One region of the Oerskovia sp. NPDC060338 genome, then DNA from elsewhere that is predicted to be linked to it. Evidence: predicted binding sites of a transcription regulator. Region 1 holds the regulator's gene; the other holds the start of a gene.

Region 1 (4,188 bases):
TCAAGGAGGCCGAGGAGCACGCGGCCGAGGACAAGAAGCGTCGCGAGGAGGCGGAGAACCGCAACCAGGCCGAGGCGTTCGTGTACTCGACCGAGAAGCTCGTCGCGGAGAACAAGGAGAAGCTCCCCGCTGAGGTCGTCACCGAGGTCGAGGCCGACATCGCGTCGGTCAAGACGGCGCTCGAGGGCACCGACGCGGAGGCCGTGAAGTCGGCCCACGAGAAGCTCCTGGCCTCGAGCCAGAAGATCGGCGAGGCGCTCTACGCCGCTGCCGAGCAGGAGCAGGCCGCGGGCAACCAGGGTGCTGCCGACGCTGACGCCGCTGCGGCCGCCGGCGCCCCGTTCGCGCCCGACGAGGACATCGTCGACGCGGAGATCGTGGACGAGGACGACAAGAAGTGACGAGCGACGCCCAGGGCCCCGAGGAGCTCGGCTCCGAGGACCAGCCCTTCCACTTCACCGACAAGCGCAAGGTGACCCCGGAGGGGCAGCCCAAGGAGGCTGCCCCCGAGGGGGCCGGCTCGGCCGGGGACGACGCCGAGCAGGACCCGCTGGCGGGGCTCGACTTCGAGCCCACCGGCGAGGCCGGGGACGACGCAGCGCTCCTCGCTGCGCAGTCCGAGGCGGCTGCTCACCTCGACGCCCTCCAGCGCGAGCGGGCCAGCTTCACCAACTACCGCAACCGGTCGCTGCGTGACCAGGAGGCCGCGCGCGTCAAGGGCGTCGAGGACGTCCTGGGCGCGCTCCTGCCGGTCCTCGACGACATCGACCGGGCCCGCCAGCACGGCGAGCTCGACGGGCCGTTCGTCGCGATCTCCGACAAGCTCGACGCGAGCCTCGCGAAGTTCGGCATCGAGCGGTACGGCGTCGTGGGCGAGGAGTTCGACCCGAACGTCCACGAGGCGCTCATGCACCAGGTGGACCCGGAGGCCACGTCGGCCACGGTCAACATGGTCATCGAGCCGGGCTACCGGATCGGCGAGAAGGTCGTGCGCGCAGCGCGCGTCTCGGTCGTCGGACCGGAGTAGGACGGTCGTGGGCGCCCGGTCCTCCGGGGCCGGGCGCCCACGTCCCCGGATGCCCGACGACGGAGCGCACCTTCCGCGCGAAGGTGGCGCTCCGCCGTCGGGCAGGCCGGGAGAGCAGGTCCCCGGACCTGGTGCACCACTGAACGACAGAACGAGCGAACGACTGAAAGAACACCAAGACTTCATCCATCAGACGACCACCGGCCCCCGGCCGGTGACACCACGAGAGGAGGCGCCTTGACCGGTCAGGACTGGATCGAGAAGGACTTCTACGCCGCGCTCGGCGTCCCCAAGGATGCCGACGACGCCGCGATCAAGAAGGCGTACCGCAAGCTGGCCCGTACCTACCACCCCGACCAGAACCAGGGTGACGCCAAGGCCGAGGCGAAGTTCAAGGAGATCGGCGAGGCCTACGCGGTCCTCTCCGACGCCGAGCAGCGCCAGCAGTACGACGCGATCCGTGCCATGGCCGGCGGGGGCGCCCGCTTCTCCGCAGGAGCCGGCGGGCCCGCCGGCGGGGCCGGAGGATTCGAGGACATCTTCGGCGGCATGTTCGGCGGTGGTGGTGGCGGCGGAGGCCGCGTGCGGTACTCCACGCAGACCGGCGGAGGCGGAGGCTTCGAGGACATCCTCGGGTCGATGTTCGGCGGCGGAGGAGCCCAGACGGGCTTCCGCCCCAACGCGGTCCGGCCGCAGGACGGGGCCGACGTGCACTCGTCCGCGACGCTCGGGTTCCGGCCCGCCGTCGAGGGCGCGACCGTCACCGTCTCGACCGAAGGACGCACCGTCACGGCCCGCATCCCGGCCGGGGTGCGCGACGGCCAGAAGATCCGCCTGCGCGGCAAGGGTCGCCCGGGCGTCGCGGGCGGAGCGCCCGGCGACCTGGTCATCACGGTGCACGTCACGCCGCACCCCGTGTTCTCGGTCGACGACAAGCACAACCTGCGGCTCACGGTCCCCGTGACGTTCGCCGAGGCCGCGCTCGGCGCGACCATCGAGGTCCCGACGCTCGACGGCAAGCCCGTCAAGGTCAAGGTCCCCGCAGGCACGCCGTCCGGTCGCACGCTGCGCGTCAAGGGCAAGGGCGTCAAGACAGCCAAGGCCACCGGTGACCTGCTCGTCACGATCCAGGTCGTCGTGCCGCAGAAGCTCACGAAGGCCGCCAAGGAAGCGGTCGAGCAGCTCGCGGCGGCGACCGACGGCGAGAACGACGTGCGCTCCGACCTGTTCGGACGCGCCGCGGAGTAGCAGGAACCGGGCGCGACGAGGCCCGCGAGGCCTCGTCGCGCCCGTCCCACGAGAGCAGAATGGTGAGAGGAGGACGCATGGTCAGGAGAGATCCCGGAGCGGCGACGGCGCAGGTGCCGTTCAACGCGTACGACGACGCCCCCGTGCTCGCCATCTCGCAGGCCGCGGCGCTCGCCGGCATGCACCCGCAGACGCTGCGCCAGTACGACCGGCTGGGACTCGTGACCCCGCGCCGCACCATGGGGCGCGGGCGCCGGTACTCGCAGCGCGACGTCGCCAAGCTCCTCGAGGTCCAGCGGCTCTCCCAGGAGGAGGGCATCAACCTCGCAGGCATCCGTCGCATCCTCGCGCTCGAGGAGCAGGTCGACCAGCTCGAGTCCCGGCTCGACGCGCTCTCGGCACGCCTCGAGGGCGGACGGGTCTTCGCCGCGGGGGTCAGTGGCGACGTGGTCATGGTCCCGCGCGGCCGGCGGGTCCGACGAGGGAGTCCGGAGGACGCCGGGCGCAGCGTCGCAGGGCAGAGCACGGAGACCCGTGCGCTGGTGCTGTGGCGTCCCGGGCGCGGGGACTGTGGCGTCCCGGGCGCGGGGACTGAGCCCCGTCGGAGTGCGTTCCAGAACGTGTGAAAAAACTGCGGCCGGCAATTCCGTGGACATTTACGTGAGGTCTGCGTGACGTAAAAACGGTGGAATTCCGCCGAAGTGAGTGAGGCCTTGCTTCCTGTACAAGGGCTGCGACAGGGAATACCGTGAAGGAAATGCACGGTCGGACGCCCCGCCCCTTCGAGCAAGGAGAAGTCCCATGAGCAGCCTGATGGAGTTGCCCCAGGTCGTCGAGTGTTCGATCGACGGATGCGGATACAACCACGAGCACGGGTGCCACGCCGGTGCCGTGACGATCGCCGCCCACGGCGGCGAGGCCGAGTGCGCCACGTTCATCCCTCTCACGGCCAAGGGAGGCCTCGAGAAGGTCATCGCCCACGTCGGCGCCTGCCAGCGCGGGGAGTGTGCCCACAACGAGGCGCTCGAGTGCAACGCCTCCTCGATCCGTGTCGGAGCGGGCCCCCTGGGTGCCGACCACGCGGACTGCCTCACCTACGCTCCTCGCTGAGCGAGCCGGAACCCCCGCGCGACGTCCCCCCTCTCGCGCGATCCCCTCGACGCCCCGCTCGTCCCTCGCCGGACGCCGGGGCGTCGAGCCGTCTACGGGACCTGGCGGCGCGTGCGTGATCCGTCGAGGGCCAGGTCAGCGCCCGAGCGCCTGGAGCAACGCCGCGGCTCCCGCATGAGCCGTCGGGAGCGGCTCGACCCAGACGCGCGGAGGTCGCCGGAGCACCGCGGTCACGCCGTACGAGAGCGCCGTGCGTTCGATCCGGTGCCGCAGCTCGGCGCGCAGCGGCTCGAGGTCAGGGCTGCGCTCGCACAGCGCCGCGTAGACGCCCGCACCGAGCGTCGCGACCGGATGGCCCGTGCCGAAGACCTCGCTGAAGATCTTGCCCATCGCGGCGGCCCGGGCGATCCTCTGCCATCCGTCGAGCCGGTCGACCGCGACGTCCACGAGCAGCAGGCAGTGCGTGCGGGACGCGGGCCGGCCGCTGCGTTCGCCCGCACCGTACGTCTCGCGCAGGCGTTGTACGAGGTACTCGGGGGTGGCCAGACCCGACCGCGGGTCGGTCGTGAGCGGGACCAGGAGGCTCGGCTCGTTGCCCCGGACCCAGCCGGTGCTCAGGGCGCGCAGGGTGTCGAGCCCGGGCTCGGTGCCCCAGGCGCGGAACAGGCACGCGAGATCGTCGATCGTCTCGCCCATGCTGATGCCGACGTGTCCCCGAGCCTCGCCGAGCCGGTCGGCGGCGGGCGCCGTGGGGAGCCCGTCCGTGAGCGCCTCGGCAAGAGCCTCCACCGCAGGGTGGTACC
Region 2 (4,188 bases), on a different contig from region 1:
AGCACGTGGTCGCCGAGCGCATCGACGCGCTCGAGCGTCGTGCGACCGCGGCCCCGGTGATCGCCGGGGCCGTCATCTCGGTGTCCCCGGCGAGCGAGCGGTCGTTGGTGCCGTCGGACGAGCCGAGCTAGCGCGCGAGGCGCGCAGCGCGCCTCGTCAGGCGGGCAGCCGCGCGTCGAGCCAGCCGAGCACCTCGTCGAGGAACGCGCTGCGCGCGGGCTCGGGGGACAGGACCAGGTCGTGCGCGCCGCCCTCGATCTCCACGAGCGTCACGTCGTCGCCGAGCCCGGGGGCGCGGTCCTTGATGTGCTGGACGTCCAGGACGCTGTCCGTCGTGATGACCTCGGGGTGCCAGCCCTTGTTCGGTCCGGACCGCGTCGAGGTCAGGACGAGCACGGGGCACTCGATGTGCAGACCGCGCGCGACCTGCGCGTGCCCGCGACGGATCTCGCGCAGCCAGCCGGCCCGGACGGGGAAGCCCTCGTGGGGCTTCCAGCCGAGCTCGTAGTCCCACTCGCCCCCGGTCCCGGTGTGCAACGCCTGCCCGTAGGCGTCGTCGAGCGACCCGACCTTCAGGCGAGGGGCGAAGCGCCCGACGACGTCGATCACCCGGGTCGAGACCACACGGTCGAACCAGCTCGAGTTGAGGTCGAACCACGGGCTGTTGAGGACGAGGGCGGCGACCTTTCCCGGCCGTGCGTTGGCCCACAGGCTCGTGACGAGGCCGCCCGTCGAGTGCCCCACGACGACGAGCTCGTCGTGCCCCTCGGCCCGGATCGTGGCGGCCGCGGCGTCGAGGTCCTGGGCGTAGACGCTCAGGTCGTCGACCATGTTGGGGTCCTTGCCCGCCTCGGTCCAGTGCGCGAGCGAGCGGCCGTAGCCCCGCAGGTCGATCGCGTAGAACGCGTAGCCGTGGTCCTCGAACGCGTCCCCGAGATGGGCCTGGAAGAAGTAGTCGACGAACCCGTGGACGTACAGCACGGCCCGACGGCGTCGCTCACCTCCCGCGGGGGGCGTCGCCTTGCGGACGAGCGTCGCGGTGTCGCCGTCGGGGAGGTCGAGCGTGCGGGCGACCCACTCGGGGCCGAGGACGTCCTGGTGCCAGCCGTTCGTCATGGTGCAGCCCTTCGCCCGCGTACTCGGGCGGTATCGCGGTGCCGCCATTGTGCCCCCCGCGGGGGGGCCTGTCAGGACGAGCGGGACCTCGAGGTCCCGCTCGTCCCGGCACGGCCGGGTGGTCACCGCGCCGTCGCCCGCGGAGCCGTGTCAGGGCGCCCGTCCTGGCGCGCGGGCGAGGACCGCCGATCAGGCGGGAGGTGCAGGGCTCGCGGGAGGAGCGGGCGGGCCGGCGGGGGCCGGGGGCGCCGCCGCCGGGGCCGGGCGCAGGTCCTCGCGCAGGCGCGTGGTCTCGTCGAGCTCGGAGTCGTCGGCCTGCTCGGTCCCGGGCTCGGTGACCTCTGCCGTCCAGGTCTGCACGGGCTGCGGAGGGGCGGCCGGAGGCGCGTGCTGCGCGGGCGCGGCGGGAACCTGCGGAGCGGGTGCGTGCGGCGGGGCGAACTGCTGTCCGGCAGCCGGCGCCGGAGGTGCCGGCGGGGTCTGCTGGGGTGCGTACTGGTCGACCGGGACGGCCTGGGCCCCGGCCTCGACCGCGTGCGGAGGTTGCGGCGGATACGGCGGCTGACCCGTGAGCGCGGGCTGCCCGGGGTACGCCGGCTGGGCCGGGTATGCCGACTGCCCAGGGTACGGAGGCTGGGCCGGGTGTCCCTCGGGGGCGCCGTACCCGTACGGCTGGGCTGCGGGTGCCTTGCGGGGACGCAGGAGCAGCCAGGTGACGAGCCCGATGACGACGAGCCCGAGGAGCACGATCACCACGATCGCGACGAGGGTGATGTTCACAGGGCACCCCCGGCGGTCGGGTCGGAGGGGCGCGGGGCCATCGGGCGGGCCGGTGCCGTCGTGCGGTCGCCACGGTCGGGTGCGAAGGTGGCAGAAGGTTCGAGCCGTCGTGTAGTCACGCCCCCAGCATCCCGTGGATCACGGGACGAGAAAAGGGGAACCACCCGTTGGGACGGCAGCCGTCGTGCCCGGCTGCCGACATGACGGACAGGCTTGAGTGGAATAGGCTCAAGTTTGGTCGCGTTGATCCAGGTAGACCCAGACCCCAGAAGTACCGGAGACCCCATGGACACCAAGTTCACCACCATGTCCCAGCAGGCCATCGGCGAGGCGATCCAGACCGCCTCGGCCGCGGGCAACCCCCAGCTCGAACCCGTCCACCTGCTCGCCGCGCTGCTCACGCAGGAGGGGGGCGTCGCCGTCGGGCTCCTCGACGCCGTGGGTGCGAACGCCCAGGCCATCGGCCAGAAGGTGCGCGCGGCGCTCGTCGCGCTGCCCACCGCGAGCGGCTCGGCGGTCGCGCAGCCGACGGCGTCGCGAGCGACGTCGACCGCCCTCGACCTGGCCTCGAAGGAGGCCCAGGGCATGGGGGACGAGTACGTCTCGACCGAGCACCTGCTCATCGGCATCGCCGCAGGTTCCTCGCCCGCCGCGCAGATCCTCACGGACGCCGGGGCGAGCGCGGACGCGCTGCGCTCGGCCCTGCCCGCGGTCCGCGGCTCGGGCCGCGTCACCAGCCCCAACCCCGAGGGCACCTACAAGGCCCTCGAGCAGTACGGCCAGGACCTCACCGCTGCCGCAGCCGAGGGCAAGCTCGACCCCGTGATCGGGCGTGACTCGGAGATCCGCCGCGTCGTGCAGGTGCTGTCGCGGCGCACCAAGAACAACCCTGTCCTGATCGGTGAGCCCGGTGTCGGCAAGACGGCCGTCGTCGAGGGTCTCGCCCAGCGCATCGTCGCGGGCGACGTCCCCGACTCGCTCAAGGGCAAGAAGCTCATCTCGCTCGACCTCGCGGCCATGGTCGCGGGAGCCAAGTACCGCGGTGAGTTCGAGGAGCGGCTCAAGGCCGTCCTGGAGGAGATCAAGTCCTCCGACGGCGAGGTCGTGACCTTCATCGACGAGCTCCACACCGTGGTCGGTGCGGGGGCCGGCGGCGAGGGCGCCATGGACGCGGGCAACATGCTCAAGCCCATGCTCGCGCGCGGCGAGCTGCGCCTGGTCGGCGCCACGACCCTCGACGAGTACCGCGAGCACATCGAGAAGGACCCGGCCCTCGAGCGCCGCTTCCAGCAGGTCTTCGTGGGCGAGCCCTCGGTCGAGGACACGGTCGCGATCCTGCGCGGGCTCAAGGAGCGCTACGAGGCGCACCACAAGGTGACGATCGCCGACTCGGCGCTCGTGGCCGCCGCCGCGCTCTCCGACCGCTACATCACGGGCCGCCAGCTCCCCGACAAGGCGATCGACCTGGTCGACGAGGCCGCGTCGCGCCTGCGCATGGAGCTCGACTCCTCGCCCGTCGAGATCGACGAGCTCCAGCGGGCCGTCACGCGCCTCGAGATGGAGGAGGTCGTGCTCTCCGAGTCCGACGACCCCGCGTCGCGCGAACGCCTCGAGAAGCTGCGCGCCGACCTGGCCGACCGCCGCGAGGAGCTGTCCGCGCTGACCGCACGCTGGGACGCCGAGAAGGCGGGCCACAACCGCGTCGGTGACCTGCGCGCCAAGCTCGACGAGCTGCGCGTCCAGGTCGAGCGGGCCATCCGCGAGGGCGACCTCGAGACCGCGGGTCGCATCCAGTACGGCGAGATCCCGCAGCTCCAGGAGCAGCTCCAGGCCGCCGAGCAGGAGGAGGCGTCGATCGACAGCGACGAGGCCGCCACGGCACCGCAGGCGCCGATGATCGCCGACAAGGTCGGCGCGGACGAGATCGCCGAGGTCGTGTCCGCGTGGACCGGCATCCCGGCGGGCCGCATGCTCCAGGGCGAGTCCGAGAAGCTCCTCCACATGGAGGACGTGATCGGCAAGCGCCTGATCGGGCAGAAGGCCGCGGTGGCCGCGGTGTCGGACGCCGTACGACGTTCGCGCGCGGGAGTGGCGGACCCCGACCGCCCCACGGGCTCGTTCCTGTTCCTCGGGCCCACGGGCGTCGGCAAGACCGAGCTCGCGAAGGCGCTCGCGGACTTCCTGTTCGACGACGAGCGAGCCATGGTGCGCATCGACATGTCGGAGTACAGCGAGAAGCACAGCGTCTCGCGCCTGGTCGGCGCCCCTCCGGGCTACGTCGGCTACGAGGAG

Evidence for each region. The regulator HspR, encoded in region 1, represses chaperone genes until heat shock. The targets are predictions, from matches to a motif close to AAGTTGAGTCNNNNNGACTCAACTT.
Region 2: a site for HspR is predicted at 2,107-2,131, ahead of clpB (ATP-dependent chaperone ClpB). Genes of this name have one in related genera too.

Annotation. Positions count from the first base shown of each region.
Region 1 covers NZ_JBHXCQ010000001.1:89,904-94,091, reverse strand. Annotated here, with positions in the region: gene dnaK (molecular chaperone DnaK) at 1-401, shown strand, start outside; gene grpE (nucleotide exchange factor GrpE) at 398-1,027, shown strand; gene ACFWGN_RS00430 (DnaJ C-terminal domain-containing protein) at 1,265-2,275, shown strand; gene ACFWGN_RS00425 (heat shock protein transcriptional repressor HspR) at 2,353-2,901, shown strand; gene ACFWGN_RS00420 (DUF1540 domain-containing protein) at 3,077-3,385, shown strand; gene ACFWGN_RS00415 (hypothetical protein) at 3,521-4,188, opposite strand, start outside.
Region 2 covers NZ_JBHXCQ010000012.1:22,733-26,920, forward strand. Annotated here, with positions in the region: gene ACFWGN_RS15265 (cation diffusion facilitator family transporter) at 1-131, shown strand, start outside; gene ACFWGN_RS15270 (alpha/beta hydrolase) at 157-1,116, opposite strand; gene ACFWGN_RS15275 (hypothetical protein) at 1,306-1,896, opposite strand; gene clpB (ATP-dependent chaperone ClpB) at 2,182-4,188, shown strand, end outside.